4 regions of the Trujillonella humicola genome follow, and region 1 is predicted to be linked to each of the others. Evidence: riboswitches for the same ligand, from Rfam matches in the RefSeq annotation. Region 1 holds a riboswitch; each other region holds the start of a gene.
What was found. Region 1 has a riboswitch for cyclic di-AMP ahead of ACK586_RS22020 (C40 family peptidase). Riboswitches for the same ligand answer to the same signal wherever they lie in the genome.
Positions count from the first base shown of each region.

Region 1 (7,350 bases):
CGGAGGTGCGCAGGCCGGGGCCGCGCAGCTGCCGCGCCAGCCCACGTCGCTGCTGGTGCTGCCCCGTGAGGTGCTGACCGCGGTGAGCACGGCGATGGACTCCCTGGGCCTGCCCTACGCGCCGGGCACCACCGGGCCGGAGTCCTTCGACTGCGGGTCGTTGGTCCGGTCGGCCTACGGGGCGGCCGGCGTCGACCTCCCGGCCGACCAGGCCGGCCTCTTCGCCGTCACCCGGCCGATCGCGAAGGAGGACGTTCTGCCGGGAGACCTGGTCTTCCTCGGGACGCCGGAGGCCGGCCTGGGCCACGTGGGCCTGGCACTGGACACCCGGTCGATGCTGGCCGCCGACGCCCGGGCCGGCGCGGTGGTCGTGCGCTCCCTGCCGATGGACCAGGTGCTCGTGATCGGCCGGCCGAGCACCGGGCAGCGACCGGCCGAGCCGGCCCCCGGGCCGACCGGTGGCGCGCTGGAGGTGCAGTGCGGCAACACCGTGTACCCGCCGAGCTTCGACGGCGCGCGGTCGTGGGGCGGCTACCCCAACGGCCTCATCCCGCCGAGTGCGCTCTGCGAGATCGGCGTCGCGGCCCACGCGCTGCGCTGCGACGCGGCCGCGGCCTACCGCGCCATGAGCGCCGCCTTCGCCTCCGCGTTCGGCACGCCCCTGTGCATCACCGACTCCTACCGGACCTACGCCAGCCAGGTCCGGCTGTACGGGCAGAAGCCGGCGCTGGCGGCCGTGCCCGGGACCAGCAACCACGGCTGGGGTCTGGCGGTCGACCTGTGCGGCGGCGTCCAGACCTTCGGCACCGCGCAGTACCAGTGGATGGTGGCCAACGCGGGCCGGTTCGGCTGGCTGCACCCCACCTGGGCCGATCCGGGGAACGGCCGGGAGGAGCCGTGGCACTGGGAGTACGCCGGGACCTGACCGGAACTGTCGGAGGGCGTGCCTAGCGTCGCGCCCGACCGACGAGAGGACCGGGAGGAGAGCGGCCATGCTCATCGACTGCGACACCTGCACCGCCCGCGGTACCGGCTGCGCCGACTGCGTGGTGACGGTGCTGCTCGGCGCGCCGCCGGGCTGGCAGGGCACCGATCCGGCCGTGGTGCCGATGACCCGCCGTCCGGGCGCCCCCGAGGAGGAGTCCGCGACGACGACCACCCCGGGCGGGGTGGTCGTGGAGCTCGACGAGGTGGAGCGCCGCGCCGTCCGGGCGCTCGCCGAGGGGGGCCTGGTGCCCCCGCTGCGGCACCGGGCCGTGCCCGAGGAGACGCCGGGGGGCCGCCGCCGGATCGGCTGACCGCGGTGGTGACGCACCGGAGTGGCGAGCATGCTGAACGTGTCGATTCCCACAATCCACGCCTCCCGCGTTTGTCACATCTGCATCACGGCCGTACCGTGTCCGGCGTCCGACCGGGTGGTCGTCGCCCCGCGCGGGGCGACCTCGGCCGGACACCGCCGAGTCACCGCAGGCTCGGGCGCCACCTCCGGGGGCGCCCGGGACCGAGGTGAGCCGGGGACCCACCGCAGCACTGGGGTGAGTTCTCGTGCGCGCCGGCCCCGCCGGCGTGCACGCGCCGTCCGCGGCGCGCAGAGATAGGGCACGTCTTCCCAGCCCGAACCCGTCAGCTAACTCGGTAGGCGGTTGCTGAGGAAGAACGGAGAGCCGCCGACCGTGGCGACGCCTCGCCCTGCCCTGGGGCATGCACGAGCACAGTTCCACCCCGGTCTCCCGGCCGGGGACCAGCGTCCCTCCCGCCCCCGCCGGCTCGGCCGCGGGCTGCTGGTGGGGACCACGGCCGCCCTGGTCGTCACCGCCCTCCCGGGTACCGCCCTGGCAGACCCCGAGGCGGCGACGACCCCCGAGCAGGCCGCCCAGCTGGTGGCCGAGGCCAGCCACCGCCTCGAGGCGGTCACCGAGCAGGTGAACGAGGCCCGCGAGGTGCTCGCCCTGCAGCGCCTCGCCGTCGAGGCCGCGCGCCAGGAGCTGGCGACCACGCAGGAACAGCTGGACGCGCTCGACGGGCAGATCCGCCAGGTCGCGCGCAGCGCCTACACCGGAGCCGACGACAGCCTGGCCACGCTGAACCTGCTGATGACCAGCGACTCCGCCGAGGACTTCGTGAGCAGCCTGGCGATGCTCGACCAGATCTCCGGCCACACCACCGGCGTGCTGGACGACGTGTCGGCGGCGGCCGAGCAGGCCGAGCAGGCCGAGGCGGACGCCGAGGCCGCGGAGGTCGCCGCCCGGCAGACGCTCGACGACCTCAGCGCCCAGGAGGATGCGCTCCACTCCGACATCGCCGACTACCAGCGGCAGTACGACGAGCTGACCGCGGCCCAGCAGGCGCAGGTGCAGCAGGCCCAGACCGTGCGCACGGGCGAGCCCGTCGCCCCCGCCGCGGTCGCCCGCCCGGTGGCGAGCAGCGGCGCCGCCCAGGTGGCCGTCGACACCGCGCTGGCCCAGGTCGGGGACCCCTACGTCTGGGGGGCCGGCGGGCCGAACGCCTTCGACTGCTCCGGCCTCACGCAGTACGCCTACGCCGCCGCCGGCGTCAGCCTGCCGCACTCCAGCCGCATGCAGTCGCAGATGGGCACCGCCGTCTCGCGGGCCGAGATGCAGCCGGGCGACCTGATCTTCTACTACAGCCCGGTCAGCCACGTCTCCATGTACATCGGCAACGGCCAGATGGTCCACGCCTCCACCTCGGGCCAGCCGGTCAAGGTGGTCAGCGTGGACTCCATGGGCGGCATCACCGCCGTCCGCCGCATCCTCTGAGCCGGCGCGCCCCGCACTCCGGCTGCCGACGTGACCGGGCCGGTGACCCCTTCGGGGGTCACCGGCCCGCGTCGTGGCGGGCGCGGCGCCGGTCGGGGCGGTCCGCCCGGGTCCTCTTCTAAGCTCGGGACGTGTCCGCCCGCCGGGCCGCGCTCGTGGCCGCGGTCGTCCTCGGTGCGGCCTTCGTCCTCGTGGTGGTCCTGCGGACGCCCTGGACCCTGCTGCCCGACGTCCCCGGCGGGCCCACCGCGCCCGACCCCGGCGCCGGCCTGCCCGCCGCGGCCGTCGAGCGGGCCGAGGCCTTCGCGAGCGCCATCCGGCCGGCGTCGCTCGCCGCACTGGTGCTCGGGCTCGCGGTGTCGGCCGTGTTCGGCCTCACCCCCCTGGGCGCGCGGCTGGTGCAGGCCGTGGCGCGGCCGCTGGGCGGCGGCTGGGCCTGGCAGGTGGTGCTCGGCACCGTGGCGCTGCTGGCGGTCGGCCGGCTGGTCACCCTGCCGATCAGCGTCTACGGCGAGGTGGTGCGGCACCGCTACGGGCTGTCGACCCGCAGCTGGCCGCTGTGGGGCCGCGACGTCGTCGTCTCGCTGGCCATCGACGCGGCGCTCACGGCCCTGACGCTGCTCGCGCTCGTGTGGCTGGTCCGGCGGGCGCCGCGGACCTGGTGGGCCTGGGCGGCCGGGGCGGCCGCGGGCCTCGTCGTCGTCGGTTCGTTCCTCTACCCGGTCGTCATCGAGCCGGCCTTCAACACCTTCGAGCCGCTGCCGGCCGGGCAGCTGCGCACCGACCTGCTGGCGCTGGCCGAGGAGAACGGCACTCCCGTCGAGGACGTGCTGGTGTCCGACGCCTCCCGGCGGACGACGTCGCTGAACGCCTACGTGTCCGGCTTCGGCGGCACCCGCCGGATCGTCCTCTACGACACGGTCCTCACCCGGCTGCCCGACGCCGAGATCGAGTCGATCGTGGCGCACGAGCTCGGGCACGTGGCCACCGACGACGTGCTCACCGGGACGCTGATGGGCGCGCTGGGTGCCGCCGGCGCCGTCTGCCTGCTGGGCTGGCTGCTGACCTCGCCGCGGCTGCTGCGCCGGGCCGGCGTCGAGTCCCCGCGCGACGGGCGGGTCGTGGCTCTGGTGCTGCTGCTGGTGTCCGTCGGGACGTTGCTGGCCACACCGGTGCAGAACCTCGTGTCGCGTCAGGTGGAGCGCCGTGCCGACCTGCACGCCCTGGAGCTCACCGGCGACGCGCAGGCCTTCGTGGACATGCAGCGGCGGCTGGCCTCGACCAACCTCTCCGACCCCGACCCGCCCGCGGCCTGGCACTGGTTCTTCGGCTCGCATCCCACCTCGGCGCAGCGGATCGCCTTCGCCGAGGACTGGCTGCGGGCGGACCGGCCGTGAGCCGCACCCTGGTCGTCACCAACGACTTCCCGCCCCGGCAGGGCGGCATCCAGACGTTCGTGGCGGCGCTGCTGGCCCGGCGGCCGCCGGACTCCCTGGTGGTGCTCGCCTCGCGCTCGCCGGGCTGGGAGGAGCACGACGCGGCGCTGCCCTACCCGGTGGTCCGCCGTCCGACCGCCATGCTGCTGCCCACCCGTGCGACGGCGCGAGCGGCCGTCGAGCTCGCCGGCCGGTACGGGTGCGACACGGCGGTCTTCGGCGCCGCCGCTCCGCTGGGACTCCTCGCGCCGGCGCTGCGCTCGGCCGGGGTGCGCCACCAGGTCGGCATCACGCACGGCCACGAGACCGGCTGGGTGGCCGTGCCCGGCGGCCGGCAGCTGATGCGGCGGATCGCCGGCGGGCTCGACGTGCTGACCTACATCAGCGAGTACACCGGCGGCCGGCTGGCGCCGGCCCTGCGCGGGCGGGTCCGCATGGCGCAGCTGTCCCCGGGGGTGGACGTCGAGGCGTTCTCCCCGGCCGCCGACGGCGCCGTCGTCCGCCGCCGCCACGGGCTGGGGGAGGCGCCCGTCGTCGTGTGCGTCTCTCGGCTGGTCGCCCGCAAGGGCCAGGACGTGCTGGTGGCCGGCTGGCCGCGGGTGCTGGCGCGCCATCCCGGTGCCCGCCTGCTGCTGGTCGGCGGCGGGCCCGAGGAGGCGGCGCTGCGGCGGGCGGTCGCGGCGCGGGGTCTCGGCGCCTCGGTCGTCCTCACCGGGCCCGTGCCCCCGGACCAGCTGCCGGCCCACTACGCCGCCGGCGACGTGTTCGCCATGCCGTGCCGGACGCGGCGCGCCGGCCTGGACGTCGAGGGGCTGGGCATGGTCTACCTCGAGGCCGCGGCCTGCGGGCTGCCCGTGGTGGCCGGCACCTCCGGCGGAGCCCCGGAGGCGGTGCGGGACGGCGTGACCGGTCACGTGGTGGCCGACCCGCGATCGGCCGACGGGGTGGCCGACGTGCTGGCCGGGTTGCTCGACGATCCGGCGCGGGCTCGGGCGATGGGCCGGGAGGGCCGGGCGTGGGTCGAGCAGCGCTGGTCCTGGACCCGGATCGCGGACACGTTCGCCCAGGTCCTGGAGCCGGACGGACTCCGGGCGTAGAAGGCTCTCCCCACGTCCCGGCGCGCGGGACGTGGGGAGAGCCTCGGGTGCCTCGGCGGGCTCAGCGGGAGTAGATCGACTCGACCTCGGCGCCGAACTCCTTGAGGACGACGTTGCGCTTCAGCTTGAGGCTGGGGGTCAGCATCCCGTTGTCCTCGGTGAAGTCGGTCGTCAGCACCCGGTACTTCTTGATCGCCTCGGCCTGGGAGACCGCCTTGTTGGCCTCGGCCACCGCCGCGTCGAGCTCGGCCCGCACGTCGGCGTCGTCGACCAGGGCGTCGAGCCCGGTGTCGGCCGGCTTCCCCTTGGACTCCAGCCACAGGGGCAGTGCCTCCTGGTCGAGGGTGATCAGCGCGCCGATGAAGGGGCGCTGATCACCGACGACGATGCACTGGCTGACCAGCCGGTGCGCGCGCAGCCGGTCCTCCAGGACGGCCGGGGCGACGTTCTTGCCGCCGGCGGTCACCAGGATCTCCTTCTTCCGACCGGTGATCTTGACGAAGCCGTCGGCGTCGATCTCGCCGATGTCGCCGGAGTGGAACCAGCCGTCGGCGTCGATGGCCTCCGCCGTGGCCTGCTCGTTCTTCCAGTAGCCGCGCATGACGACGCCGCCGCGGATGAGGATCTCGCCGTCGTCGGCGATGGCGAACGCGACGCCCGGGAGGGGCCGGCCGACGGTGCCGATCCGCAGCGCGTCGTCGTGGTTCACCGAGGCGGCGGCGGTGGTCTCGGTGAGGCCGTAGCCCTCGTAGACGGTCACGCCGACACCGCGGAAGAAGTGCCCGAGCCGCTCGCCCAGCGGGGCCCCGCCGGAGATCGCACCCAGGCAGCGGCCGCCGAGCGCGGCCCGCAGCTTGCCGTAGACCAGCTTGTCGAACAGCGCGTGCTGGGCCCGCAGCGCCAGCCCGGGGCCGCCGGTGTCCTGGGCGCGGGACCAGTCGATCGCCACCTGCGCGGCCCGGTCGAAGATCTTGCCCTTGCCGGCGGCCTCGGCCTTGGCCTTCGACTGGTTGAAGACCTTCTCGAACACGCGCGGGACGGCGAGTACGAACGTCGGCCGGAACGCGCCGAGGTCCTCGACGAGGTTCGTGACGTCGGGCGTGTGCCCGATGACCGTGCGGGTCTTCACCGCGCCGACCTGCATGACCCGGGCCAGCACGTGCGCGAGCGGGATGAACAGCAGCAGCGAGCCCTGCACGTTCATGAACCGGTCGAGCAGGCTCATGCCGTTGCCGATCTCGAACAGGAAGTTGCCGTGCGTGAGCTCGCAGCCCTTGGGCCGGCCCGTCGTCCCGCTGGTGTAGATCAGCGTGGCGAGGCTGTCCGCGCGCAGCGTGGCCCGGCGGGCGTCCAGCTCGCTGTCGGGGACCTCGGCGCCGGCCGCGGTCAGCGTGCCCAGGGCGTCGTCGTCGATGACGTAGACCGGGCCCAGGGCGGATGCCTGGTCGCGCACGGAGTCGACCGCCGCCGCGTGCTCGGCCTTCTCGACGATCATGGCGGTGGCGCCGGAGTCGGCGAGGATCCACGCCACCTGGTCGGGGCTCGAGGTCTCGTAGACGGGGACGACGACGGCGCCCGCGGTCCAGATGGCGAAGTCGACGACGGTCCACTCGTAGCGGGTCTTGGCCTGCAGGGCGACCCGGTCGCCGGCCTGGACGCCGGCGGCGATCAGGCCCTTGGCCACGCCGCGGACCTGCTCGCCGAACTCCCGCCAGGTGACGTCCTCCCAGCGGCCGGCCCGCTGGATGCGCAGGCCGACCTCGTCGCCGTGTTCGGCGACGTTCTCGGCCAGCATGTCGGGCAGGGCCTCGTCCGGGCCCACCTCGGTCGTCGCGGGGACACTGAACTCGCGCACGCCTGGTCCTCTCTGCCGCACCGCACCCCGGGCACCGTCGCCCGGTCGGCCCCGGTGGGGCGTCCGGCCTGCAAATCTAGTCGGTGACGCCTACCCGTGAGTAGCCGAGGCGGTCTCGGGCACGGCAGCGGGCACCCGAGCGGTTAGCCTGCTCCGCATGGCCGACCAGTCCACCCAGTCGATCG
Region 1 covers NZ_JBJNRJ010000062.1:20,021-27,370, reverse strand. The annotation lists gene ACK586_RS22030 (D-alanyl-D-alanine carboxypeptidase family protein) at 1-925, shown strand, start outside; gene ACK586_RS22025 (hypothetical protein) at 993-1,298, shown strand; cyclic di-AMP (ydaO/yuaA leader) riboswitch at 1,483-1,657, shown strand; gene ACK586_RS22020 (C40 family peptidase) at 1,785-2,777, shown strand; gene ACK586_RS22015 (M48 family metallopeptidase) at 2,909-4,174, shown strand; gene ACK586_RS22010 (glycosyltransferase family 4 protein) at 4,171-5,310, shown strand; gene ACK586_RS22005 (AMP-dependent synthetase/ligase) at 5,372-7,165, opposite strand; gene ACK586_RS22000 (SRPBCC family protein) at 7,323-7,350, shown strand, end outside.

Region 2 (7,350 bases), on a different contig from region 1:
GCCCAGGGCCTCGTCGCGCGCCGCCGCGGCGTCCTCGCCCTCGAAGAGGACGACGAGCGGGCCGGTGAAGCCGGCTCCGAAGCCCTCGACGAGCAGCTCCTGGGCCCGCTGGGCGGTCGTGCCCTCCGGCGGCTCCTGCACCAGCGTGGTCTGCATGGAGCCGAAGGGGATCGCGATGGCGCCGAGCGCGAGCACGGTCGCGACGAGCGCCAGGACCCGCCGGTGGGTCACCGTGGCGATCCAGCCGGAGAGCAGACCGCCCCGCCGCGCCGGCCGGCCGGCCCCGTCCCCGCCGGCCGAGGCGCGCTGCCGGCGCGGCAGCGCCCGCGGTCCGAGGAAGCCCAGCACGGCCGGCACCAGGGTGAGCGCGACGAGGACGGCGACGACGATCGTCAGCGCCGCGGCGATGCCCATCTGGGTGAGGAAGGGGATGCCGACGACGGACAGCCCGGCCAGCGCGATCACGACGGTGAGGCCGGCGGTGACCACGGCCGATCCGGCCGTGCCGACCGCGGTGGCCACGGCCGTGGGCACGTCGGCGCCGCGGCGCAGCTCCTGCCGGTGCCGCGTGATGATGAACAGCGCGTAGTCGATGCCGACGGCCAGGCCGAGCATCGCCGCCAGGATCGGCGTGGTCGAGGAGAGCTCGGTGACGCCGGTGGCGATCGTGATGCCGGCGACGCCGATCCCGACGCCGACCACCGCGGTGAGCAGGTTCAACCCGGCGACGAGCAGCGAGCCGAAGGTCACCGCCAGGACGACCAGGGCGACGACGACGCCGACCACCTCCGCGGGACCGCCGACGTGCGGCGGCTCCTGCACCGCCTCGCCGCCGACCTCGACGGTCAGGATGCCGCTGCCGGCGTCCTCGACCGCGGCGAGCAGCGCGTCCTGCTGCTCCGGGGTCACCTCGCCGGGCGCGGCGTCGTAGGCGACGGTGCTGTAGGCGATCGTCGGCTGGGCCGAGTTCACGCCGGGGTTGGCCGGGTCGAACGGGTCGCTGGCCCCCACGACGCCGGGCAGCTGCCCGAGGTCGGCGACCAGGGCCTGCACCGCCGGGACGTCGATCACCCCGCCTTCGGGCGAGGCGAAGACGACCCGCGCCGTGGCCCCGGAGGGACCGTCGGGGAACTCCTCGGCGATCCGCTCGAGCGCGTTGGTCGACTCCTGCCCCGGGATCGAGAAGCTGTTGTCGGTCTCCCCGGACAGGGTGACGGCGCCGACGCCCCCGCCCACGAGGACCACCAGCCAGACGAGCACGACGGGCAGCCGGCGCCGGTACGCGAAGGCCCCGAGTCGGGACAGCAGGACAGCCATGCGGGATCAGGCCTCCACCTGGTGGGGATCGGGGGGCGGCGCGCCGGGGCGGCGGTGGCCCAGCGCGTCGGAGCAGGTGGCGACGATGTGCCGCCGCCACTCGGTGGTCGTGCCCGCGGAGTGCGCGGCGAGGGTGAGGACGGCGAGCGCGGACAGGGCGCCGACGACCCGGACGAGCCGCTCGGCCTCGGCCGTCTCCTGCTCCACGCCGAAGGCGCGCAGCACCTCGGTGCCCGCCGCCGCCGGCTCCTCGGTCGCGGGCCCGGGATCGGTGGCCGGTCCGAGCATCAGGGCGACGATGCCCGGGTGGGCGAGGGCGACGTCCACGAGGATCTCGAGGGCCCGCAGGTCGCGCTCGCGGCCCGGCGGCAGCTCCGCCACCGCGCTCACGACTCGCCGCCCCATCCCCTCGGCGTGCGCCAGCACGGCCTCGTAGAGGGCGTCCTTGCTCGGGTAGTGGTGCAGCAGACCGGCCTTGGACAGGCCGACGGCGACCGCGATGTCCTGGACCGACGTCTTCGCGAACCCGCGACGGGCGAACAGCCCGGCGGCGCGGTCGAGGATGCCCTCGTCCACCTGCTGCCGGAACGGTCGTGCCACGTGTCCACGGTAGGCGGATGCCGACCGGATCGGTCGGGAAACCGGCCGTAGGGGTCGGGTGGGTTTCGTCACGGCCCCTGGACACGCCGGTACGAGCAGTGCGGACGCCGAGCATGATCTGCGTCACGACGACAACTGACATCTCCATACGTAGCGTCTTGGCAGCGTTCCGCACAGTGAACGCGGCGACCGGTCCGCCCAACCCTGCCCACCGGTCGTCATCCACTCCTCCCAGGGCAGGGGTGGGGGACCCAGGTCTCCACGGCGCATCCGCGCCTCGGGGTGAAGCCGCGCAGCGGCCGGGCACCGATCGCCCGAACCCGACAGCTCACCTCACCGGCGGTGATCGGAGAACTCACACCCCGTGTCCAAGCACCGCGCTCCCCGCTACGTCCGCACCAAGAAGGCCCTCTCCCGCGCTCCCCTCGCCGCCGGCGCCACCGTCGTCGGGCTCGGCGTCTTCGGCTCGCCGGCCACGGCGCAGGCCACCCCCGCCGTCCCCGACTGGTCCGGCGCCGCCGACGCCCACGTGCAGCACGCACACGGCTCGGCGTCCTCGGCTCCCGAGACCTACGAGGACACCACCGCGAGCTACGGCCGGCACGCGGCTCCGGACGGCACCTACACCGTCGTCCGCGGCGACACCGTGTCCCGCATCGCCGCCGACTTCGACCAGCCGTGGCGGGAGCTCTACCACCGCAACGTCTCGGCGATCGGCGCCGACCCGGACCTGATCTTCCCCGGCCAGGTCTTCACCCTGAGCGGTTCGGTCGGGACCGTCCCGGGCACCAACGGCCCCGCGGGCGACTCGGTCCCGCCGGCCCCCGAGCCGGCTCCGGCCCCCGACGCCGCCCCGGCACCCGAGGCCGCCCCAGAGCCGGAGCCCGCGCCCGCGCCCGCGCCCGCACCGGAGCCCGCGGCGGAGGCGGCCCCGGAGCCGGCCCCTGCGCACGCCCCCGAGCCCGCGCCGGCCCCTGCTCCCGAGCCGGCCCCTGCGCCCGCCCCCGAGCCGGCTCCGGCTCCGGTCGCCGCAGCGGCCCCGGCTCCGGCGCCGGTCGCCGCGGCCGTCGAGGCGGTCGCGCGCATCACCAACAGCGCCGGCCCGATCCGGCCGCCGGCGCAGGCCGCCGCGAACGCGGTGGTGTCGAACGTCCCGGGCGCCGCCGCCATCACGCTCGGCGGCACCCGCGCCAGCGCGGTCGACCCGCACGGCCACCCCTCGGGGCTGGCCGTCGACTACATGGTCATGCGGGACAACGCCCTCGGCGACGCCATCGCCCAGTACCACCTCGACCACTGGGGCGAGCTGGGTGTCGAGTACGTCATCTGGGAGCAGCGGATCATCACCTCCCCCGGTGGCGCCTGGCGGGCGATGGCCGACCGCGGTGGCGTGACCGCGAACCACTTCGACCACGTGCACGTGAACTACGTCGGCTGAGCCGACACGGCGGGCACCCCCGCAGCACGACGACGGCCGCCCGGTCCTGCACCGGGCGGCCGTCGCCGTCGCGGGGTGTCCCCGGACCGGCGGACCGGCCCGCCGGTCATCCCCGGCCGGTCACCTCGCCGCGCCCCACGTCCCGGCCTCCTCGAGGAGGATGGCGGCACCGCTGTCGGCGGCCGCGTGGAAAGGCCGCAGGACGACGTCCACACCGGCGGCCTCGAGCCGGTCGGCATCGTGGTCGTTGTGCGCGGTCAGCGCGACCGATCCGGTGAAGCCGGCCTGCTCCAGACCGTGCAGGAGGGCCAGGTTGACCGACCGGTCGGGCACGGTGCTGACCACCCACGACGCGCCGCGCAGCGGCAGCGCGTCGACCAGCTCGGGCTCCTCAGCGTCCCCGTAGAGGGTCTGCGCGCCGTCCTTGCCGACCCGCTCCAGGGCCTGCGGATCGCTGTCGACGACGAGCACGCGGGCCTCCCGGGCCAGCAGCTGCCGGACGAGCCGGCCGCCGTAGCGGCCGGCGCCGACGACGACGAGGTCGACGCCGCTGTCGGCGGCGTCCCCGCTGTCGTCCGCGTGCCGCGGCCGCGCCCGCTCGAAGACCGACAGGAGCGGCGCCAGCCGGGCGTAGAGCGCTGCCGAGTAGAGGATCATGTAGGTGGAGAGCGCGATGGTGATGACGCCGACCGCGGTGACGAGCCCCACGGTGTCCGCGGTGATGTGCCCGAGGCTCAGCCCGAGCGCCGCCAGGACGAGGGAGAACTCGCTGATCTGGGCCACGGTCAGCCCGGCGAGGAGGCTGGTCCGCTTCCGGTAGCCCATGAACCCCATGATCACCAGGACGATCAGCGGGTTGCCGACGAGGACCAGCAGCGAGAGGGCGACGGCGGGGCCGATCCGGCCCAGCGCCTCCGCGACGCCCAGCCGTGAGCCGAGGTCGATGAAGAAGAACAGCAGCAGGAAGTCCCGGAGGCCGATCAGCCGGGAGCCGATCGCCTCCCGGTAGGGCGTGGCGGCCAGGGAGATCCCGCCGAGGAACGCGCCGACCTCGATGCTGAACCCCAGCGCGTCCCCGAGGCCGGCCAGGGCGATGCCCCACGCGAGTGCGGACAGCAGCAGCAGCTCTTTCGAGCGGGCCAGCCAGGCCAGGGCGCGCGGCAGCACGTACCGCATGGCCAGGAGGATGCCGCCGACGAAGAGCACGCCGCGGCCGAGGACCACGAGCAGATCCGGGACCAGGTCGTCACCCCGTCCGGCGGTGCCCACGGCGGTCAGGGTGACCATGACGATCACGACGACGATGTCCTGGACGATGAGGAAGCCGACCGCGATGCGGCCGTGCAGCTGGTCGATCTCCCGTTTGTCCGACAGCAGCTTGACGATGATGATCGTGCTGGAGAAGGCCATGGCCACGCCCGCGTAGAGGGCCGGGACCACCGGCAGCCCGACCAGCCGGGCCAGACCGAAACCCACGGCCGAGGTGAACGCGACCTGGCCCAGGCCGGTGGCCACGGCGACCGGTCCGGTCGTGCGGATCAGCTGCGGATCCAGCTTGAGCCCGACGAGGAGCAGCAGCAGGGCGATGCCGAGCTCGGCCAGCAGGGCGACCTGGTCGTTGCCCTCCACCCACCCGAGCCCGGCCGGGCCCACCAGGACCCCCACGGCGATGAACGCGATGATCAGCGGCTGGCGGAGCCTGACCGCCCCGGCGGCGACCACCGCGGCGACCGCGAGGAGAGCGGCGACGACGTGGAACGCGTGCTCGGGCACCTCACTCCCCTCCGGCGGTCAGCCGGCACCCCGCCCGCGCACCCGTCGGCCGCGGCGAGGGTGACGACGGGCACGACGCCGAGCCGTTCGCCGGCTCGCCGGGGACGGCGGCCACGGGCCTCCACCGATCGGCGGCTCGCACCGTGATCCACACCGGGCAGCGCCACGTCCGGACCGCGCCGCCCCGCGGTCCTCAGCCATCCCGCCTGCCGTCCGGTGGCGCCGCGGCGGGCGGCACCGGCCGGGGGCGTAGCCGGCGGCCCAGCCACTTCTCGACCTCGACGACCAGGAAGACGACCACCCCGACGCCGGTGATCCCCAGCCACCACAGCGGCGGGATCGGCGCGCTGTGGAACAGCCGGTTCATCCACGGCGCGTAGGTGAACAGCAGCTGGAGACCCAGCATGGCCGTCAGGCCCACCGAGACCCAGCGGTTGCCCAGCAGGCCGAGCCGCCACATCGGCCGGTCCAGGGACCGGCAGTTGAGCAGGTAGGCGACCTGGACGACGACGAAGACGTTGACCGCGACGGTGCGGGCGACCGCGACCTCCTCGCCCTGGTCGAGCGTCCACTCGAAGAGCGCGAAGGCGCCGACCAGCATCAGCGCGGAGACCAGCACGATCCGCCCGGCGAGACGCCGGGTGAGCAGGGGGCGTGACGGCGGTACCGGCGGGCGGCGCATCACGCCGGGCTCGAGCGGCTCGAAGGCGAGCACGAGGCCGAGCGCGACCGCGGTGGTCATGTTCACCCAGAGCACCTGGACGGGCAGGACGGGCAGCGTCGTCGCCAGCGCCACGGCCACCAGGATCACCAGGCCCTGGCCGATGCTGGTGGGCAGCACGAAGGTGATGAACTTTCGCAGGTTGTCGAAGACGCCGCGGCCCTCTTCCACGGCGGCCTCGATCGAGGCGAAGTCGTCGTCGGTCAGGACCATGTCGGCGGCCTCCTTCGCCACCTCCGTCCCGCCGGCGCCCATCGCCACACCGATGTCGGCACGGCGCAGCGCAGGGGCGTCGTTGACGCCGTCGCCGGTCATCGCCACCACGTGGTCGTGCGCCTGCAGGGTCTGGACCAGCCGCAGCTTCTGCTCCGGGCTGACCCGGGCGAACACCGCCGTCCCGGCCACCAGCCGCGGCAGGTCGTCGTCCGGGTGGGCCGCCAGCTCCGGCCCGGTGACCACGGCCGGGGCGCCGCCGGAGCCCAGGCCGAAGCGCTCGGCGATGGCGCGGGCGGTGGCGGCGTGGTCGCCGGTGATCATCTTGACCTCGATGCCGGCGTCCCGGCAGGCGGCGACGGCGGTGATCGCCGCGGGGCGCGGCGGGTCGAGCATCGCCTGCAGGCCCAGCAGGGTGAGCCGACCGTCGAGCAGCTGCTCGGACAGCGCGGTCGTGCCCGGGGGGAGCTCGACCCGGCCCGTCGCCAGCACCCGCAGCGCCCGCCCGGCCAGCTCGTCGGCGCGGGCGTGCACCGCGTCGGCGTCCACGGCGACCGTCGTGCCGTCGTCGCGCAGCTCGCAGGCGGCCATGCCCAGCAGCCGCTCGACCGCGCCCTTGACGTAGGCGACCGTCCGCCCGGACGGATTCCGGTGGAGCGTGGCCATGTACCGGCGGTCGGAGTCGAACGGCATCGCGTCCACCCGGGGCAGCTGCTGCCTGAGCCGGCCGGGGTCCAGGCCGGCCTTCTCCGCCGCGACCAGCAGCGCCGCCTCGGTGGGGTCACCGGCGACGTCCCGCCGATCGGTGGGTCCGGTCAGCCGTGTGTCGTTGCACAGCGCCCCGGCGACCAGGCACTCCCGCAGCACCGGCTGCTGCTCCAGGTCGACCGGGACACCGTCGGCCGGGATCCCGCCGGCCGGGACGCCCCCGGCCAGGACCCGGCCCTCGGGCGCGTAGCCGGTGCCGGTGACCGCGTAGCTCCGCGCGCCGGCCACGATCGTGGTGACCGTCATCGCGTTCGCCGTCAGCGTGCCGGTCTTGTCGGTGCAGATCACGGTGGTGCTGCCCAGGGTCTCCACGGCCGGCAGCCGGCGGATGATCGCTCGCCGGCAGGCCATCCGCGCCACCCCGATGGCCAGGGTGATCGTGACCACGGCCGGCAGGCCCTCGGGGATCGCGCCGACGGCCAGCGCGACGGCGGCGGCGAGCATCTCGCCGGCCGGTTCACCGCGCGTGGTCCCGAGGCCGAACGTCAGCGCCGCGAGCCCCAGGATGGCCACGGTGAGC
Region 2 covers NZ_JBJNRJ010000016.1:44,808-52,157, reverse strand. The annotation lists gene ACK586_RS10760 (MMPL family transporter) at 1-1,317, opposite strand, end outside; gene ACK586_RS10755 (TetR/AcrR family transcriptional regulator) at 1,324-1,917, opposite strand; cyclic di-AMP (ydaO/yuaA leader) riboswitch at 2,131-2,274, shown strand; gene ACK586_RS10750 (LysM peptidoglycan-binding domain-containing protein) at 2,282-3,355, shown strand; gene ACK586_RS10745 (cation:proton antiporter) at 3,476-5,128, opposite strand; gene ACK586_RS10740 (HAD-IC family P-type ATPase) at 5,322-7,350, opposite strand, start outside.
Region 2: linked by a shared signal. The riboswitch ahead of ACK586_RS10750 (LysM peptidoglycan-binding domain-containing protein) and the one ahead of ACK586_RS22020 (C40 family peptidase) in region 1 are both predicted to bind cyclic di-AMP.

Region 3 (7,350 bases), on a different contig from region 1:
CCGCCCGGACGACGCCCCGGCCCAGCAGAGCTGGCTGGAGGGCCACGAGCAGCGCACCGTCGGCGGCGTCGACGTCGTGGACCCCGCGCTCGTCGGGCCGCCCGAGCTCCAGTACTGGTCGCGCTGGGCCACCGACCGCACCGAGCGGGACATCTCCCAGGCGCTGCTCACCTGGGCCAGCACCAACTCCTTCATCGGCGCCGCCATGCGCCCGCACGAGGGGGTCGGCCTGAGCCTGGCCCACCGCTCCCTGTCGACCGGCGTGCTGAGCCACGCGCTGTACTTCCACGACGACGTCGCCGCGGGGGAGTGGCTGCTGTACGCGCTGCGGAGCACCCACACCGGCGGTGGGCGCGCGTTCGGCGTCGGCGAGGTCTTCACCGAGGACGGCCGGCTCGTGGCCACCTGCACCCAGGAGTCGATGATCCGGCCGATGACCGGTGGAGCGCTCTGACCGACGCCGGCCGCACCGAGGCAGCGGGGCCGGGTCCGGCAGGGCCCGGCCCCGCGCCGTCCCGAGCGTGACCCGCCCGTGACCTGACGACAGCGCCGCGTAGCCGGTCCCGCACGGCCGGTGGAACGACGCCGGTGTCATCCAACCGTCATCCGCCGCGCGCGCGAGCGGCGTGCCCAGGTCTGGGAACGTGCAGTCACCGCCCGGAGCGGTGCGGCCGAGGACCGAGGGGGAGCCGATGTTCCAGCGGAGCCAGGCGCAGGCGGGGGACGTCGTTCCCGGCGAGGGTGAGCTCCGGGCGCCGGGCGGCCTCGACGGTCTGCTGAGCACGGCACCCACGTTCTCCGGGGCGCTGCGCGGCTACGACCGCCTCCAGGTGGACAACTACGTCGCCTGGGCGGAGGCGGAGATCGCGCTGGCCCGCCGCGAGGCCGACCACCTGCTCAGCCGCTACGCGGCCTGCTCCGCCGAACTGCAGAGCGCCCGCTGCCGGCTGTCCCAGCTCCACCGCGAACGGGAGACCGCCGAGGGGCGCGGGCTGGCCGAGGAGGTCCTCGCCCGCGCGGCCGAGGAGGCCGAGGCCCTGACCGCCGGGGCGCTGGAGGAGGCGCAGCGGATGGCCGCCGAGGCCCGCCAGGAGGCGCAGGCGCGGCTGGAGAAGGTCGAGGCCATGCGCACCGCCGCGGTCGCCGAGCGCGACACCGCCCGGGTGGAGGCCCGGGGCCTGCGCCAGCAGGCCGCCCTGGTCCTCGCCGCCGCGCGGGAGGAGGCCGCGGCGCTGCTCGCGCAGGCCCGGGAGCAGCGCGAGGAGGACGACGCGCGCGCCCGCCGGGACCGCGAGTCGGCGGAGGCCGCCGCGGCCACCCGCCTGGCCGGGGCGCAGGCGGAGGTCGACGACCTGCGCCGCCAGCGGGACGAGGCGCGCCAGTCCCTGCGCCGGCTGACCGGGCAGCTCGAGGACGTGCTGTCCTCCGTGGGTGGAGGCTCCTCGGCGGACCTCCTCGTCCTCGGGGACGGCCGCCACCCCGTCGCCTCCTGACCGGGTCGTCCCGGGCCGGCCGACGGGCCGGCCGGCCTCCTGTGCGGGCCGGGACCGGGCCGGGGGCCGGTGACGCAGCGTCGTCCTCGCGCACCTGCCGAGGGCTGCCGGGACGGGTGGGGCGATGCTCGTCACGGACCGGAATCGGCGTCCGGCATTGTCACGGGCCGGTAACGGCGCCTACCGTGTCCTCCGTCCGGTCGGTCCTCTCGTCCCCACCCGGGGAGTTCGGCCGGACGCCGCCGAGTCGCGACCGCAGCCGCGGGAGCGAGCCGGGGACCCACCGCAGTCCTGGGGTGAATCCCGCGCGCCGACCGTCGTCGGTGCCCGGGTAGGGCTTCTTCCCGCCCGAACCCGTCAGCTAACTCGGTAGGCGGCCACGGAAGGAACGGAGAGTTCCCGCATGCCCCGCCTCCGGGCTCCCGCGGCCCGCAGGTGCCGCCGGTTCCGCCGCCCGATCGCGTAACCGCCCGCACCCGCCCCGCCCCGGACACGGCGCCCACAGCGCCCCGGGAACCTCCGACGACACACAGCACCGCCCGGCGCCCCCTCGCGAGGGGGCCGGTGTCGCGCGTGCGCCCTCTCCCTGGAGTCCTCCCCGCATGTCCTCGCAGCACACCACCCGATTCCGCCGCTTCCGCTCCCCGCTGCGCTCCCGCCGTCCCGGCCTGCTGCTGGCCGCCGCGGCCGCCGGCGGTGTCCTGGTCAGCGTCGTCGTCACCGGCGAGGCCCCGGCCACCGCCGAGGCGGAGCAGGCCGTGCCCGTCAGCGAGACGGTGAGCGTGGCCCAGGCGCTGGGCATCGACCCCGCCGCGGCCGCCGCGCCGGACCTGTCCGGCCTCGGCGACCTCGCCGCCTCCCGCTCGGAGCGGGGCACCTCGGCGATCACCGCCGCGGAGGCCCAGCAGGCCGCCGACCAGGCCGAGCTCGACCGGTTGGCCGCCGAGGCCGCCGCCGCCGAGGCCGCCGCCCGCGCCGCCGCCGAGGCCCAGGCCGCCGCCGAGGCGCAGGCCGCCGCCGAGGCGCAGGCCGCCGCCGAGGCCGCGCAGGCCGCCGCGCGGCCGCCGGCCAGCGCCCCCGCGCCTGCGCCGTCCTCGTCCTCCTCCTCGCCGTCCTCGTCGCCGTCCGCCTCGCAGGGTGCGCCGCGGGGCTCGTTCAAGGACTACGCGCTGGCCCAGGTGGGCAGCGCCTCGGAGTTCTCCTGCCTCGAGCGGCTCTGGGGGCGCGAGAGCGGCTGGAACCCGAACGCGCAGAACCCGACCAGCACCGCCTACGGCATCGCCCAGTTCCTCGACTCCACGTGGGCCGGCACCGGCATCGCCAAGACAAGCGACGGCTACCGCCAGATCGACGCGGGGCTGATCTACATCGGCAACCGGTACGGCAGCCCCTGCGGCGCCTGGGCGCACTCGCAGTCCACCGGCTGGTACTAGGACCTCGTGCAGGGTTCCGCCGCGAGCCTGCGAGTGGTGGGGGGCACGGGGGCCCTTCCTCTTGCTCCCCGCGAGGGGGGCCGGAGCGGCGGGACACGATGGCCGGTGTGATCCCCTCGAGCTTCGTCCGCGCGCACACGGCGGTCCGCCGCCCGTCGTCGGTGCCGGAGGTGCGGCTGCACGTGGCCGAGGACGTCGTCGCCCTGTGGGAGGCGATGGAGGTGCGCGCCGGGGGAGCGGGGGACGCCCCGCCGTTCTGGGCGGCGGCGTGGCCCGGCGGCCAGGCGCTGGCCCGGTTCGTCCTCGACGACCCGGCGGTCGTGGCCGGCCGCCGGGTGCTCGACCTCGGCGCCGGCAGCGGGCTGGTGGCGATCGCGGCCGCCCTGGCCGGGGCGGCACGGGTGCTGGCCAGTGACGTCGACCCGTTCAGCCGCACGGCGATCGGGGTCAACGCCGGGCTCAACGGCGTCCCCGGGATCGGCGTGCTGGGTGACGTCCTCGCCCATCCGGTGCCGCCGGTGGACGTCGTCCTGGCCGGGGACGTCTGCTACGACCGGGTGATGACCGAGCGGGTGCTGCCCTTCCTCGGGCGCGCCCGGGCGGCCGGCTGCGAGGTGTACGTCGGCGACCCCGGGCGGCCCTACCTCCCGGTCGAGCGGCTGGTCGAGGCGGCGGTGCACGAGATCGCCGAGACCGAGGGGCCGGGGGTGCGCCGGACGAGGGTGTGGCGCCTGCCCTGATCGAGGCGCTTCTGCTCGACAGGGCGTCGACTCCCTCGACACCGGCTAGCGTGCGGACCTATGTCCTCCCCCCGCCCCGTCGACGCCACGGGTGCCGACGGCGGCCCCGGCCGCGGCCGCCGGGTCCGCCGGCCCTCGGGTGACGACCGGGAGCGGGCGTTGCTCGCCACCGCGGAGCGGTTGCTGGAAGAGCGTCCGCTGGCCGACATCTCGGTGGACGACCTCGCCCGCGGCGCGGGCATCTCCCGGTCGACGTTCTACTTCTACTTCGCCTCCAAGGAGGCGGTCGTCCTCGCGCTGCTCGACCGCGTCGTCGGCGAGGCGCAGGCGGCCCGCTCGGCCGCGCTGGCCGGTGCCGCGGGCGCGCGCGCCGCGTGGCGGGCGGCGCTGGTCACCGTGCGCGACACCTTCCGCGACCACCGCGCGCTGACCGCCGCCGCGACCGAGCTCCTGGCCGCGAGCCCCGAGGTGCAGTCGCTGTGGTCGTCGGTGATGGAGGGCTTCGTGGCCGAGACCGCCGCCGCCATCGAGGCCGAGCGGGCGAGGGGTGCTGCGCCGCCCGGTCCGCCGGCCCGCGACCTCGCCGTGGCGCTGAACTGGATGAACGAGCGGGTCATCCAGACGTCGATCGCGGGGCAGCAGCCGGCCCTGGCCGAGGACACCCTGCTCGAGGTCCTCCTGACCGTCTGGCTGCGCACGATCTACGGCGCCGACGACGTCCCCGCGTGACCGCCGCAACCGATCGGCCGACACGTCGTTGATCCTCTCGACACCGCGTCGACAACGCCGTCGGCGCGGTGCACGATGGCGCGGACGGACGAGGAGAGCGGGAGCCCCATGACTGCGCAGACGCCAGAGCACGTCGACGTCCTGATCGTCGGGGCCGGTCTGTCCGGCATCGGCGCCGCCTGCCACCTGGAGGACGAGCGGCCCGGCACCACCTACGCGGTGCTCGAGGCCCGTGAGGCGCTGGGCGGCACGTGGGACCTGTTCCGCTACCCCGGGATCCGGTCGGACTCCGACATGTACACGCTCGGCTACTCCTTCCGGCCGTGGACCGATCCGCAGGCGATCGCCGACGGCCCCTCGATCCGCCGCTACATCGAGGAGACCGCGCGCGAGTACGGCGTGGCCGACAAGATCCGCTACCGCTGCGAGGTGCTGGACGCGCAGTGGTCCTCGGAGGACGCGCGGTGGACCGTCACCGCGCGGCGCACCGACACCGGCGAGCGGCTGACCCTCACCTGCTCGTGGCTGTCGGTGTGCTCCGGCTACTACCGCTACGACGAGGGGTTCAGCCCCCGCTTCGAGGGCGCCGAGACCTTCCGCGGGCAGATCGTCCACCCGCAGCACTGGCCCGAGGACCTCGACGTCGGCGGCAAGCGGGTCGTCGTCATCGGCAGCGGCGCCACGGCGGTCACCCTCGTGCCGAGCCTGGCCCCGCGGGCCGCGCACGTGACGATGCTGCAGCGCACGCCCACCTACGTCGTCTCCCTCCCCGGACGCGACCCGCTGGCCGCGGCGCTGCGCCGCTTCCTGCCCGAGCGGCTCGTCTACCCGGTGGTCCGCTGGAAGAGCCTGCTCGTGTCCATGGCCTCCTACCAGTTCGCCCGGCGGCGGCCCGCGGCGATGAAGGCGTTCCTCAAGAAGGAGCAGCGCCGGCAGCTGCCCGAGGGCTTCGACGTGGACACGCACTTCACCCCGCCCTACGACCCGTGGGACCAGCGGCTGTGCGTCGTCCCTGACGGCGACCTGTTCCGGGCGGTCCGCCGGGGGCAGGCGTCCATCGTCACCGACCGGATCGCCCGCTTCGACGAGACCGGGATCGTCCTGGAGTCGGGGCAGCACCTGGACGCCGACGTGATCGTGACCGCCACCGGCCTCAACCTGCTGCCGATCGGCGGCATGACCCTCGCCGTCGACGGCGCGCCCGTCGAGCTGTCCGAGACCGTCTCGTACAAGGGGATGATGGTGTCCGGCGTCCCCAACTTCACGATGACCATCGGCTACACCAACGCCGCGTGGACGCTGAAGGCCGACCTGGTCGCCCGCCACGTCACCCGGCTGCTGGCGCACATGGAGCGGCACGGCTACGACGTCGCCACCCCGCTGGCCCCCGCCGACCCGGTCCGCGAGCCGTTCCTCGGGCTCACCTCCGGCTACGTGCAGCGCAGCCTCACCGCCCTGCCCAAGCAGGGAGGGCGGGCACCGTGGAAGCTGCACCAGAACTACCTGCGGGACCGGCTGCTCTTCCGCCGGTCCCCCGTCGACGACGAGGGCATCCGCTTCTCCCGCGCGCAGCCGGCCCACCTGCAGGCGGCGGCCTGATGGACGCCTACCGCTTCGCCGGGGGGACGGCGGTCGTGACCGGCGCGGCCAGCGGCATCGGCGCCGCCCTCGCGCCGCTGCTGGCCGCCCGCGGCAGCGACCTGGTGCTCGTCGACCGGGACGCCGAGCGGCTGGCCGGCGTGGCGGCGGCCGTGCGCTCGGCGCACCCCGGCGTCTCGGTGGCCACCGCCGTCGTCGACCTGGCCGACCCCGTCGCCACGCAGCGCGTCGCCGACGAGCTGGTCGCCGCCCACCCGGACGTCACGCTGCTGGTCAACAACGCCGGCGTGGCCCTCGGCGGCCGCTTCGACCAGGTGACCCTCGACGAGTTCGACTGGGTCATGGAGGTCAACTTCCGCGCCGTCGTCCGCCTGACCAAGGCGTTCCTGCCCACGCTGAAGGCCCACCCGGGCTCGCACGTGGTCAACCTGAGCAGCCTGTTCGGGCTCATGGCCCCGGCCGGGCAGGTCGCGTACGCGTCGAGCAAGTTCGCCGTCCGCGGGTTCACCGAGGCGCTGCGGCACGAGCTCGCCGAGGACGGCAGCGGCACCTGCGTGGGCGTCACGAGCGTCCACCCCGGCGGCATCCGGACCCGCATCGCCGAGACCGCTCGCGTGGCCGGCGGCGTCGACCCCGAGGAGGCCGCGCGGGGCAAGGCCGACTTCGCCCGGCTGCTCACCTTCCCCGCCGACGAGGCCGCCGAGCTGATCGTCGACGCGGTCGAGCGGCGGCGGCCGCGACTGCTCATCGGCGCCAGCGCGAAGATCCCCGACGTGCTCGTGCGGATCGCACCCGGCGGCTACGGGAGGCTGCTGGCCGCCGTCACCAGGCTGGCGGGGAAGCGCCGCTGAGACCGAGCTCCACCGGCACGACCCCGGACCTGGCGCGACGGCGCCGCGGCCGGGGGAGACTGGCCGGTGGAGACCCGCGCCGGCCGGGTCGGAGGGGAGCGCGGTGACCGAGCACGAGTCGTCGGGGGGCAACCGGGTGCCGCGGTCGGTCGAGGAGTTCGTGACCCAGCTCCGGATCTTCACCGAGCGGGCCCGCAGCCTGGCCGCGGGCGCCGTGCCGGGCGGGCTCTCCCTGCCCCGGCTGCCCTCGCCGCCCGGAGCGATGTCGGCGGCCCAGCTGCGGGCGATCGACCAGGCGGTGCGCGGGCAGCGGCAGCTCATCGCCGGCATGGTCGCCCAGCTGCAGGCCTTCGACGAGCAGCTCGCGGTGTTCGAGCGGGTGCTCGACCCGCTGGTCGAGTGGTCCGCCACGTGGGCACGCCTGGAGGGCGCCGTGGCCGACCTGGTGCGGCCCCCGGCCGCGGGGACGGCGGCCGACGAGGAGACACCACCCCCGGCGCGCTGA
Region 3 covers NZ_JBJNRJ010000019.1:67,950-75,299, reverse strand. The annotation lists gene ACK586_RS12165 (acyl-CoA thioesterase) at 1-454, shown strand, start outside; gene ACK586_RS12160 (coiled-coil domain-containing protein) at 693-1,493, shown strand; cyclic di-AMP (ydaO/yuaA leader) riboswitch at 1,724-1,884, shown strand; gene ACK586_RS12155 (aggregation-promoting factor C-terminal-like domain-containing protein) at 2,096-2,926, shown strand; gene ACK586_RS12150 (class I SAM-dependent methyltransferase) at 3,034-3,666, shown strand; gene ACK586_RS12145 (TetR/AcrR family transcriptional regulator) at 3,727-4,395, shown strand; gene ACK586_RS12140 (flavin-containing monooxygenase) at 4,504-5,994, shown strand; gene ACK586_RS12135 (SDR family NAD(P)-dependent oxidoreductase) at 5,994-6,845, shown strand; gene ACK586_RS12130 (hypothetical protein) at 6,949-7,350, shown strand.
Region 3: linked by a shared signal. The riboswitch ahead of ACK586_RS12155 (aggregation-promoting factor C-terminal-like domain-containing protein) and the one ahead of ACK586_RS22020 (C40 family peptidase) in region 1 are both predicted to bind cyclic di-AMP.

Region 4 (7,350 bases), on a different contig from region 1:
GCCCATCTCCTGGCACCAGCGCTCGGTGTCGATGGTGAGGACCCGGTCCAGGTCGCCCTCGCGCAGGTCGACGCCCTCGAGCTCGAGCTCCTCGGCCAGCGGCACGATCCCGACCGGCGTCTGCCGCCCGGTGACCTCGCCGTTCTTGAGCTGCATGAGCCACAGCAGCGGGCGCAGGTTGTCGCGGTACCCCGGCCACAGGAAGTGGCCGTCCTGCGGATCGCGCTGGAACCAGTTCACGTGGGCGAACAGCGGCTGCTCCGTCGCGGCGCCGATCACCTTGAGCCAGTGCGCGGCGTAGGCGGCCTCCGGCGTGGCCATGAACGGCCGCATCGACATCGGGTCGTAGCGCAGCACGCCCTCGGTGCCCTCGGCGGCGAAGGTCGCCTCCGCGCCGAGCGTGAGCCCGTCGTAGACGCCCTCGGCGAGGTCGGTGATCGCGCGGATCAGCGGCTCGCGGTCGCGCGTGCGGCCACCGAAGATGATCGCGTCGACCGGCACGCCGCGGGGGGTGTCGAAGTCCGGCGCGATGTTCGGGACGTTGGCCAGCGTCGTGGTGAACCGGCTGTTCGGGTGCGCCCACGGCGCGCCCTTCTCGGCCTCGGACCGCTCGCTGATCAGCGTGCCCTGCCAGTCGCGCCACCCGGTGACGTCGGCCGGCGGCTCGGGGCTCTTGCCCTCCCACCAGACGTCCTGGGTCTGCTCGTTGTAGGCGACGTTGGTGAAGATCGTGCCGGTGCCCTCGGCGATGGCCTCGACCGCCGTCGGGTTGGTCGCCTCGTTGGTGTCCTTGGCGACTCCGAAGACGCCGTACTCGGGGTTGATCGCGTAGATCCGCCCGTCCTCGGGGTCGACGCGCAGCCAGGCGATGTCGTCGCCGTAGAACGTCACGTGGTAGCGGTCGCCGAGGACGTCGGGAGCCAGCGTCATCGCCAGGTTGGTCTTGCCCGACGCGCTCGGCATGCCACCGCAGATGTGGTACTTGCGGCCGGTCTGCTTGTCGGTGATCCCCAGCAGCATGAACTGCTCGGCGAGGAACTGCCCGGAACGCCAGCCGTCGTAGGCGCCCTGGCGCAAGCCGTGGGCGATCTTGCCCAGCAGCGCGTTGCCGCCGTAGGAGGAGCCGTAGTGCAGGATCGTGCGCTCGTCGGCGACGGTGACGAAGTAGCGCTGGTCGTCCGGGGTCCCGTGACCCAGGTTCTCCAGGTCGCCGGTGACGTGCACGCCGCGGACGAAGCTGTCCTGGTCGGCCAGGTCGTTGACGAACTCGGCGCCGACCCGGGCCATGCGGTTCATGTGCAGGACGACGGTGCGGGTGTCGGTCAGCTCGACCCCGGTGGCGTACTGCTCCAGCGGCGAGCCGGGCGGGGCCATGAGGTAGGGGACGACGTACATCGTCTTGCCGGCCGAGGCGCCCTTCATGCGCTCGGTCAGCAGCGGGCGCATCTCCGCGGCCGGCTTCCAGTTGTTGTAGACGCCCTTGTCGGCCTCGTCGTTCGTCGCGACGACGGTGCGCTCCTCGGAGCGCGCGGTGTCCTTGGGGTGGCTGCGGGAGTAGTACCGGCCCTCCCCGGCGGGCTGCAGCTCACCGGCCTCCAGCGCCTCCCGGACCAGCCGGGCGTCGTCGGAGGCGTGCACCACCTCGACGCGGGCGGCACCGGTGTGCTCTGCCCACTGGCGGACGAAGTCGCGGACGCGACTGTTCTTCACCCCTGCTTCGTCGAGCACGGCGTCAACGGCTGCCACGACTGCACCTCTCCCTCGCGGGACATCCACTCATCGCGCCTCCCGACGTGCGCGCTGCGGCCCGCTGGGTCGGCAACTTACCGAGCCTGCCCGGGCCGGCCGACGGCAGTGGGGGCGGAACCACCCGTTCCAGGACGGTTCTGCGGCGCTCTCCGGGGCCCGTAGGTCGTCTGGGACGTCTGCATGCCCAGGTGGGACCGCCGACGGGGCCCGCGGGTGTGTGATCCGCCACCATCCGCACGGCGGGGGGAGCCGCCGCCCTACACGGGAGGTGCCCATGGCGGCGTCGGCCGCGCCGGTCGCGACCTGACGAACGGGTCGCGCCGGATTGTCACGACTCGATAACGCGACTACCGTGGCCGCGTCCGTCCGGCAGTCGCGTCCCCGACCGGGGGAGTCCGGGCGGGCGCCGCCGAGTCGCCACGGGCCCCCTCGTGGCGAGCCGGGGACCCACCGCAGTACTGGGGTGAATCCCGTTCCGGACCCGTGTCCGGGGTGGGTAGGGCTGCTTCCCGCCCGAACCCGTCAGCTAACCCGGTAGGCGGCCGACGGAAGAAACGGAGAGCCGCCGGATGGCGTGCCCCTGCCCCGCAGCCCGACCCCGCTCCGCCCGGTCCTCCGGGAGCGGGGTCCGCCCGCGCAGCTGAGCGCCCGCGGCCGTCGGCCGCCGCCGCTCCACCTGTTCCCCTCGGCCGAGCACAGGCGCTCGGGCGGCGCCCGCGCCGCTGATCCGGAACCCGTGGAGCCCGGCCCGCCCGCCGCCCCCGCTGCCCGCCACCTCTGCAGCGCGGTCATCCCCGCGCTGCACCCCGGACCCCTGGAGCACCTGTCCCAATGCAGCACCCTCCCACCGACGGCGACGCGGGCACGCGCGTCGATCCCGAGACGGCCCCGCTGACCGTGGCGCTGCCCGCCCGGGCGGCCCGCCGCCGTCCCGCTGCCCCGCGCCGCCGGCCGGCCCTCTACGTCGGGGTGGCCGCGGCGGGCGCCGTGCTCGTCAACGTCCTGGTCGGCGTGGAGCCGGCCGCGCAGGCCGAGGCCGAGCCGTCGGAGTCGGTGGCCGTGGCGCGGGCGCTGGGCCTGACCGCGCAGAGCGCGCCGGCGCAGGCCGAGCCGGACCTGCAGCCGCTGTCGGAGCTCGCCGCCAGCCGGGGGTCGCGGGACGCCGCCGAGGCCGCGGCGGCGCAGGCCCAGGCCGCCGCCGACCAGGCCGAGCTCGACCGCCGGCGCGCGGAGGAGGAGGCAGCCGCGGCCGCCGCCGCTGCTGCCGCCGCCCAGGCGGCGGCGGAGGCCGAGGCGGCTGCCGCGGCGGAGGCGGCCGCGGCGGCGGAGGCCTCGGGCGGCTCGGGCGGTGCGGCCTCCTCGGGTGGCTCGGCCTCCTCGGGCGGCTCGGCCTCCTCGGGCGGCTCGGCCTCCTCGGGCGGCTCGGCCTCCTCCGGCGGTGCGGCACCGGCCGCGGGCGGCACGGCGGCCACCGCCGTCGCCCGGATCACCAACACCGCCGGACCGGTGTCCTCGCGGGTGCAGGCCGCCGCGAACGCCGTCGTCAGCAACGTGCCCGGCGCCGGCTCGATCTCCCTCGGCGGCACCCGGCCCAGCGCTGCCGACCCGCACGGGCACCCGTCGGGCAACGCGCTGGACTACATGGTCATGTCGAACAACGCCCTGGGCGATGCGATCACCGCCTACCACATCGCCCACTGGGCCGAGCTGGGCGTGGAGTACATCATCTGGGAGCAGCGGATCCTGCAGTCGCCGGGCGGCTCCTGGTCCACGATGGCCGACCGGGGCGGGGTCACCGCCAACCACTTCGACCACGTGCACGTGAACTACCGCTAGGTCCGGCGGGCGCCGGCCGGTGGCGCTGCCCGGCGGGAGCCGCCGGGTCAGCCGCGGCCGCGCGGGGAGCCCCGGCGGCCGCCGAGCGCGCGGCCGGCGGCACGGCCGGCGGCGCGGCGTCCCCCACCGGCCGGTCGCCGGTCGCCGTTCCCCCGCCCGGCCGGCCCGCTGCACGGCCGGCAGGTGGTGAAGCGGGGTGCGACCGGGCCGCCGCACGTCCGGCAGGTGGCGGCGCGGACGGTGGAGATCGCGCGCGGCAGCAGCAGGGAGATGCTCTCCGCGCACTCCTCCTCCACCCAGGCGGCGTCGTCGTCGGTCAGCCCGGCCACACCCGGGAACCGGCGGAGCAGGGTCTGGGCGTCGCGGGCGGCGGCGGCCGCCTGCTCGAAGTCCTCGACGGTGCCGCCGCGGGGCACGTCGGGCAGCACGGTCTCCGGCGGGACGGGGAGGCCGACGGCGTGCTGCAGGGCCGCACGCGCGAGCGTCAGCCAGCGGGTGCGGCGCGGCGGGTCGTAGTCGACGGCGAGGTTGACCAACCGCCACACGGTGTCGAGGTCGCCGGCCGCGCCCAGCGGTCCGCGCAGCAGCGCCTGCACGCGCAGCACCAGGCTGCTGACGTCGTCGGCGGTCATCGCCTCGTCGCGGGTGGCCGACCGCGCCCAGGCCATCCACCGGGTGAGCGCCTCGGGCAGGTCGACGGCCTCGACGGCGCCGAGGTCCTCGAGCTCCGGCCGCAGCCGCGGCGCCCGCTTGGGCAGATCGCTCACGGCGTCGCCGCGGGCCACCGCGGCACCGGCGGCCAGCAGGCCCTGGTCCGGGCGCAGCCCGGTCACGCCGGTCAGCACGCCCACCCGGCCGTGCCCGGTGAGCCCGTACCGGCCGGCCCGCCCGGCGATCTGCGCGGTCTCCCAGGACCGCAGCGGGCGCACCCGCTCCCCGTCGAACTTCGTCGTCTCGGCGAACAGGACGGTCGTGGCCGGGACGTTGATCCCGTGCCCGATGACGTCGGTGGTGACCAGCACGTCGAACTCGCCGGTGGTGAACTGCTCGATCACCTCGCGGCGCGTGGCCGGGGGCAGCGCGCCGTAGAGGACACCGACCTTGCCCGGCCGGTGCGCGTGCAGCGCGGCGGCGACGGCGTAGACGTTCTTGCGGGAGAAGGCGACGACGAGCGTCTGCGGCCGCACCGTCTCCGGCCGGACCGGCGCGTGCAGCACGTCGAGGCGGGACAGCCGCCGGTGGGCGACGACCCTGACGTGCTCGGCGTCGGACACCAGCGGCTTCAGCAGCAGGTAGGCCTCGGCGGCGGAGATGAGGTGCATCTCGCGGTACTCGCCGGTGAGCAGCAGCCGCGCCCAGTGGTGGCCGCGCTCGGGGTCGGCGACCCAGTGCGACTCGTCGAGCACGAGCAGGTCGCCGCGCATCGGCGCCTTCTCCACGGTGCAGCAGACGATGGGCGCGCCGGGGTCGATCTCCTCCTCGCCGGTGGACAGGCCGACGGTCCCGGCGGGCAGGGTCGCCGAGAGCTTCGCGTAGGCCTCGTGGGCCAGTTGCCGCAGCGGCGCGGCGTAGACGCCGGACCCGCCGGCGGCCAGCGCCTTCAGCGACTCGTAGGTCTTGCCGGAGTTGGTCGGGCCGAGGTGGAAGACGACCTCGGCCGGGCGGACCGCCCGGACCGGCAGCGAGGGGGCCGCCCCCTCCACCCAGCTCTGCTGCGCCAGCCGCTCCTCCCGCGCGGCGGCGCGGGAGGCGTCGCGGGCGGACTCGCGGCCGGAGCGGTCGCGGCGTCGGGCGGTGTCGGTTCGGGGCGCGGTCACGGGCAGGCAGGGTCCTTCGGGGGCCGGGTGCGGTGGGCACGGGGGAGGGGTCGACGCCGCTCGGCGGGCGGACCTCCACGGGTCAACACCGGGACGACCCGGTCCATGCCCGTGCGCCGGCCAGCCTAGGCCCCCTCGGACCGGGCACCGGCCGGGACCCGGGCGGTGCCCGGTCCGGGTCCGGGGCCGGGCCACCTGCGAGACTCGCCGCGGGTGACGTCCGGTACGGCGGGGTAGTCCCGGGATCCGGCCCCGGCGTGGCCGTGGAACCCCCGCGCCGGGGCCGTGACCGACCCCGGTGGCAGGTGCGCGGCAGGGGCCGCGGGTCGGAGCGGGGAGGCAGGGATGGAAGCCGCGCTGTCGGCGGCCTGGCTGCCCGCCGGTCTCTCCGCGACCACGCTGGCCCTGCTCCTGCTGGCGGCGTTCGCGGCCGGCTGGATCGACGCGGTCGTCGGGGGCGGCGGCCTGCTGCAGCTCCCGGCCCTGCTGCTGGTGCCCGGGACGAGCCCGGTGCAGGCCCTGGCCACCAACAAGCTGTCGTCGGTGTTCGGCACGACCACCAGCGCCGTCACCTACACCCGGCGCGTCCGCCCCGACCTGCGCACGGCGCTGCCCATGGCCGCCGTCGCGCTGGTGGCCAGCGCGGCCGGTGCCTCGGTGGCCGCGCTGCTGCCGGCCGACGTGTTCAAGCCGGTCATCGTGGTCGCCCTGGTCGGCATCGGTGCGTTCACCCTGCTGCGCCCGTCGCTGGGGGAGGTGACCGCGCTGCGGTACACCGGCCGCCGGCACCACGGCACCGCGATCGGCATCGGCGCCGTCATCGGCTTCTACGACGGGATCCTGGGGCCCGGCACCGGCTCGTTCCTGGTCTTCGCGATGGTGTCGCTGCTGGGCTACGACTTCCTCAACGCCAGCGCCAAGGCCAAGATCGTCAACGTCGCCACCAACCTGGGCGCGCTGGCGGTCTTCGTCCCGACGGGGTCGGTGTTCTGGGGGCTGGGGCTGCTCATGGGCGCGGCCAACGTGCTCGGCGGCTACACCGGCGCCCGCACCGCCACCGCCCGCGGCAGCCGGTTCATCCGGATCGCGTTCCTCGTCGTCGTCTCGGCGCTGATCCTGCGGCTGGGCGCGGACGTGTGGAGCGAGAACCTGCGACCGCTGTGGTCGTGAGCCGGCCGGGAGGGAGCGGCGCGCGCGATCGGCACCGGGCCTCCCGCGGTCACGCCAGGCGCGGCCGCACCTCGCGGGCGAAGACCTCCAGCTGCCCGACCGGGTCGCGCACCGGCCACAGCAGCACCCGCTGCACGCCCGCGTCGGCGTAGGCGGCCAGGGTCGCGGCGCAGGCGTCGGGCGTCCCGACGAGGACCCGCCCGGCGAGGTCGGCCGGGTCGCGGCCGAACGCCGGACCGAGGTCGTCGGCGAGCACCGCCCGGGCCTGCGCGGCGTCCTCGGTGACGTGCAGGTACATCGACGAGAGCGTGTCCGGGAACGACGCCGGGTCACGGCCGTGCGCCGCGAGGTGCCCGTCCAGCCGCGCGCGGGCCTCGGCGAAGCGCTCCGGGGTGGTGTTGAAGGCCGAGGCCAGCCAGCCGTCGGCGACCGCCGCGGCCCGGCGCAGGCGCGCGTCGGAACCCCAGCTGCCGGACCAGATCTCCGGCGGCCGCGCCGGCAGGGGGCCGAGGCGGATCCCGGTGCCGGGATAGACGTCGCCGTCCTCGGCCGGTTCGCCGCGGACGAGAGCGCGCAGCAGCCCCAGCCCCTCGTCGAAGCGGGTCCAGCGCTCCTCGAAGGGCACCCCGACCGCGCGGTGGTCGTCGGCGGAGGCGCCCGGCCCGACGCCGCCGACGACCGGTCCGCCGGCGACGGCGGCCAGCGAGGTGAGGGCCTTGGCGAGGACGACGGGGTGGCGCACCGTCGGCAGCGCCACGCTGGTCACCAGGGCCATGTC
Region 4 covers NZ_JBJNRJ010000029.1:38,040-45,389, forward strand. The annotation lists gene ACK586_RS15170 (phosphoenolpyruvate carboxykinase (GTP)) at 1-1,746, opposite strand, end outside; cyclic di-AMP (ydaO/yuaA leader) riboswitch at 2,162-2,305, shown strand; gene ACK586_RS15175 (VldE C-terminal domain-containing protein) at 2,581-3,585, shown strand; gene ACK586_RS15180 (helicase-related protein) at 3,633-5,402, opposite strand; gene ACK586_RS15185 (sulfite exporter TauE/SafE family protein) at 5,748-6,572, shown strand; gene ACK586_RS15190 (LLM class flavin-dependent oxidoreductase) at 6,622-7,350, opposite strand, start outside.
Region 4: linked by a shared signal. The riboswitch ahead of ACK586_RS15175 (VldE C-terminal domain-containing protein) and the one ahead of ACK586_RS22020 (C40 family peptidase) in region 1 are both predicted to bind cyclic di-AMP.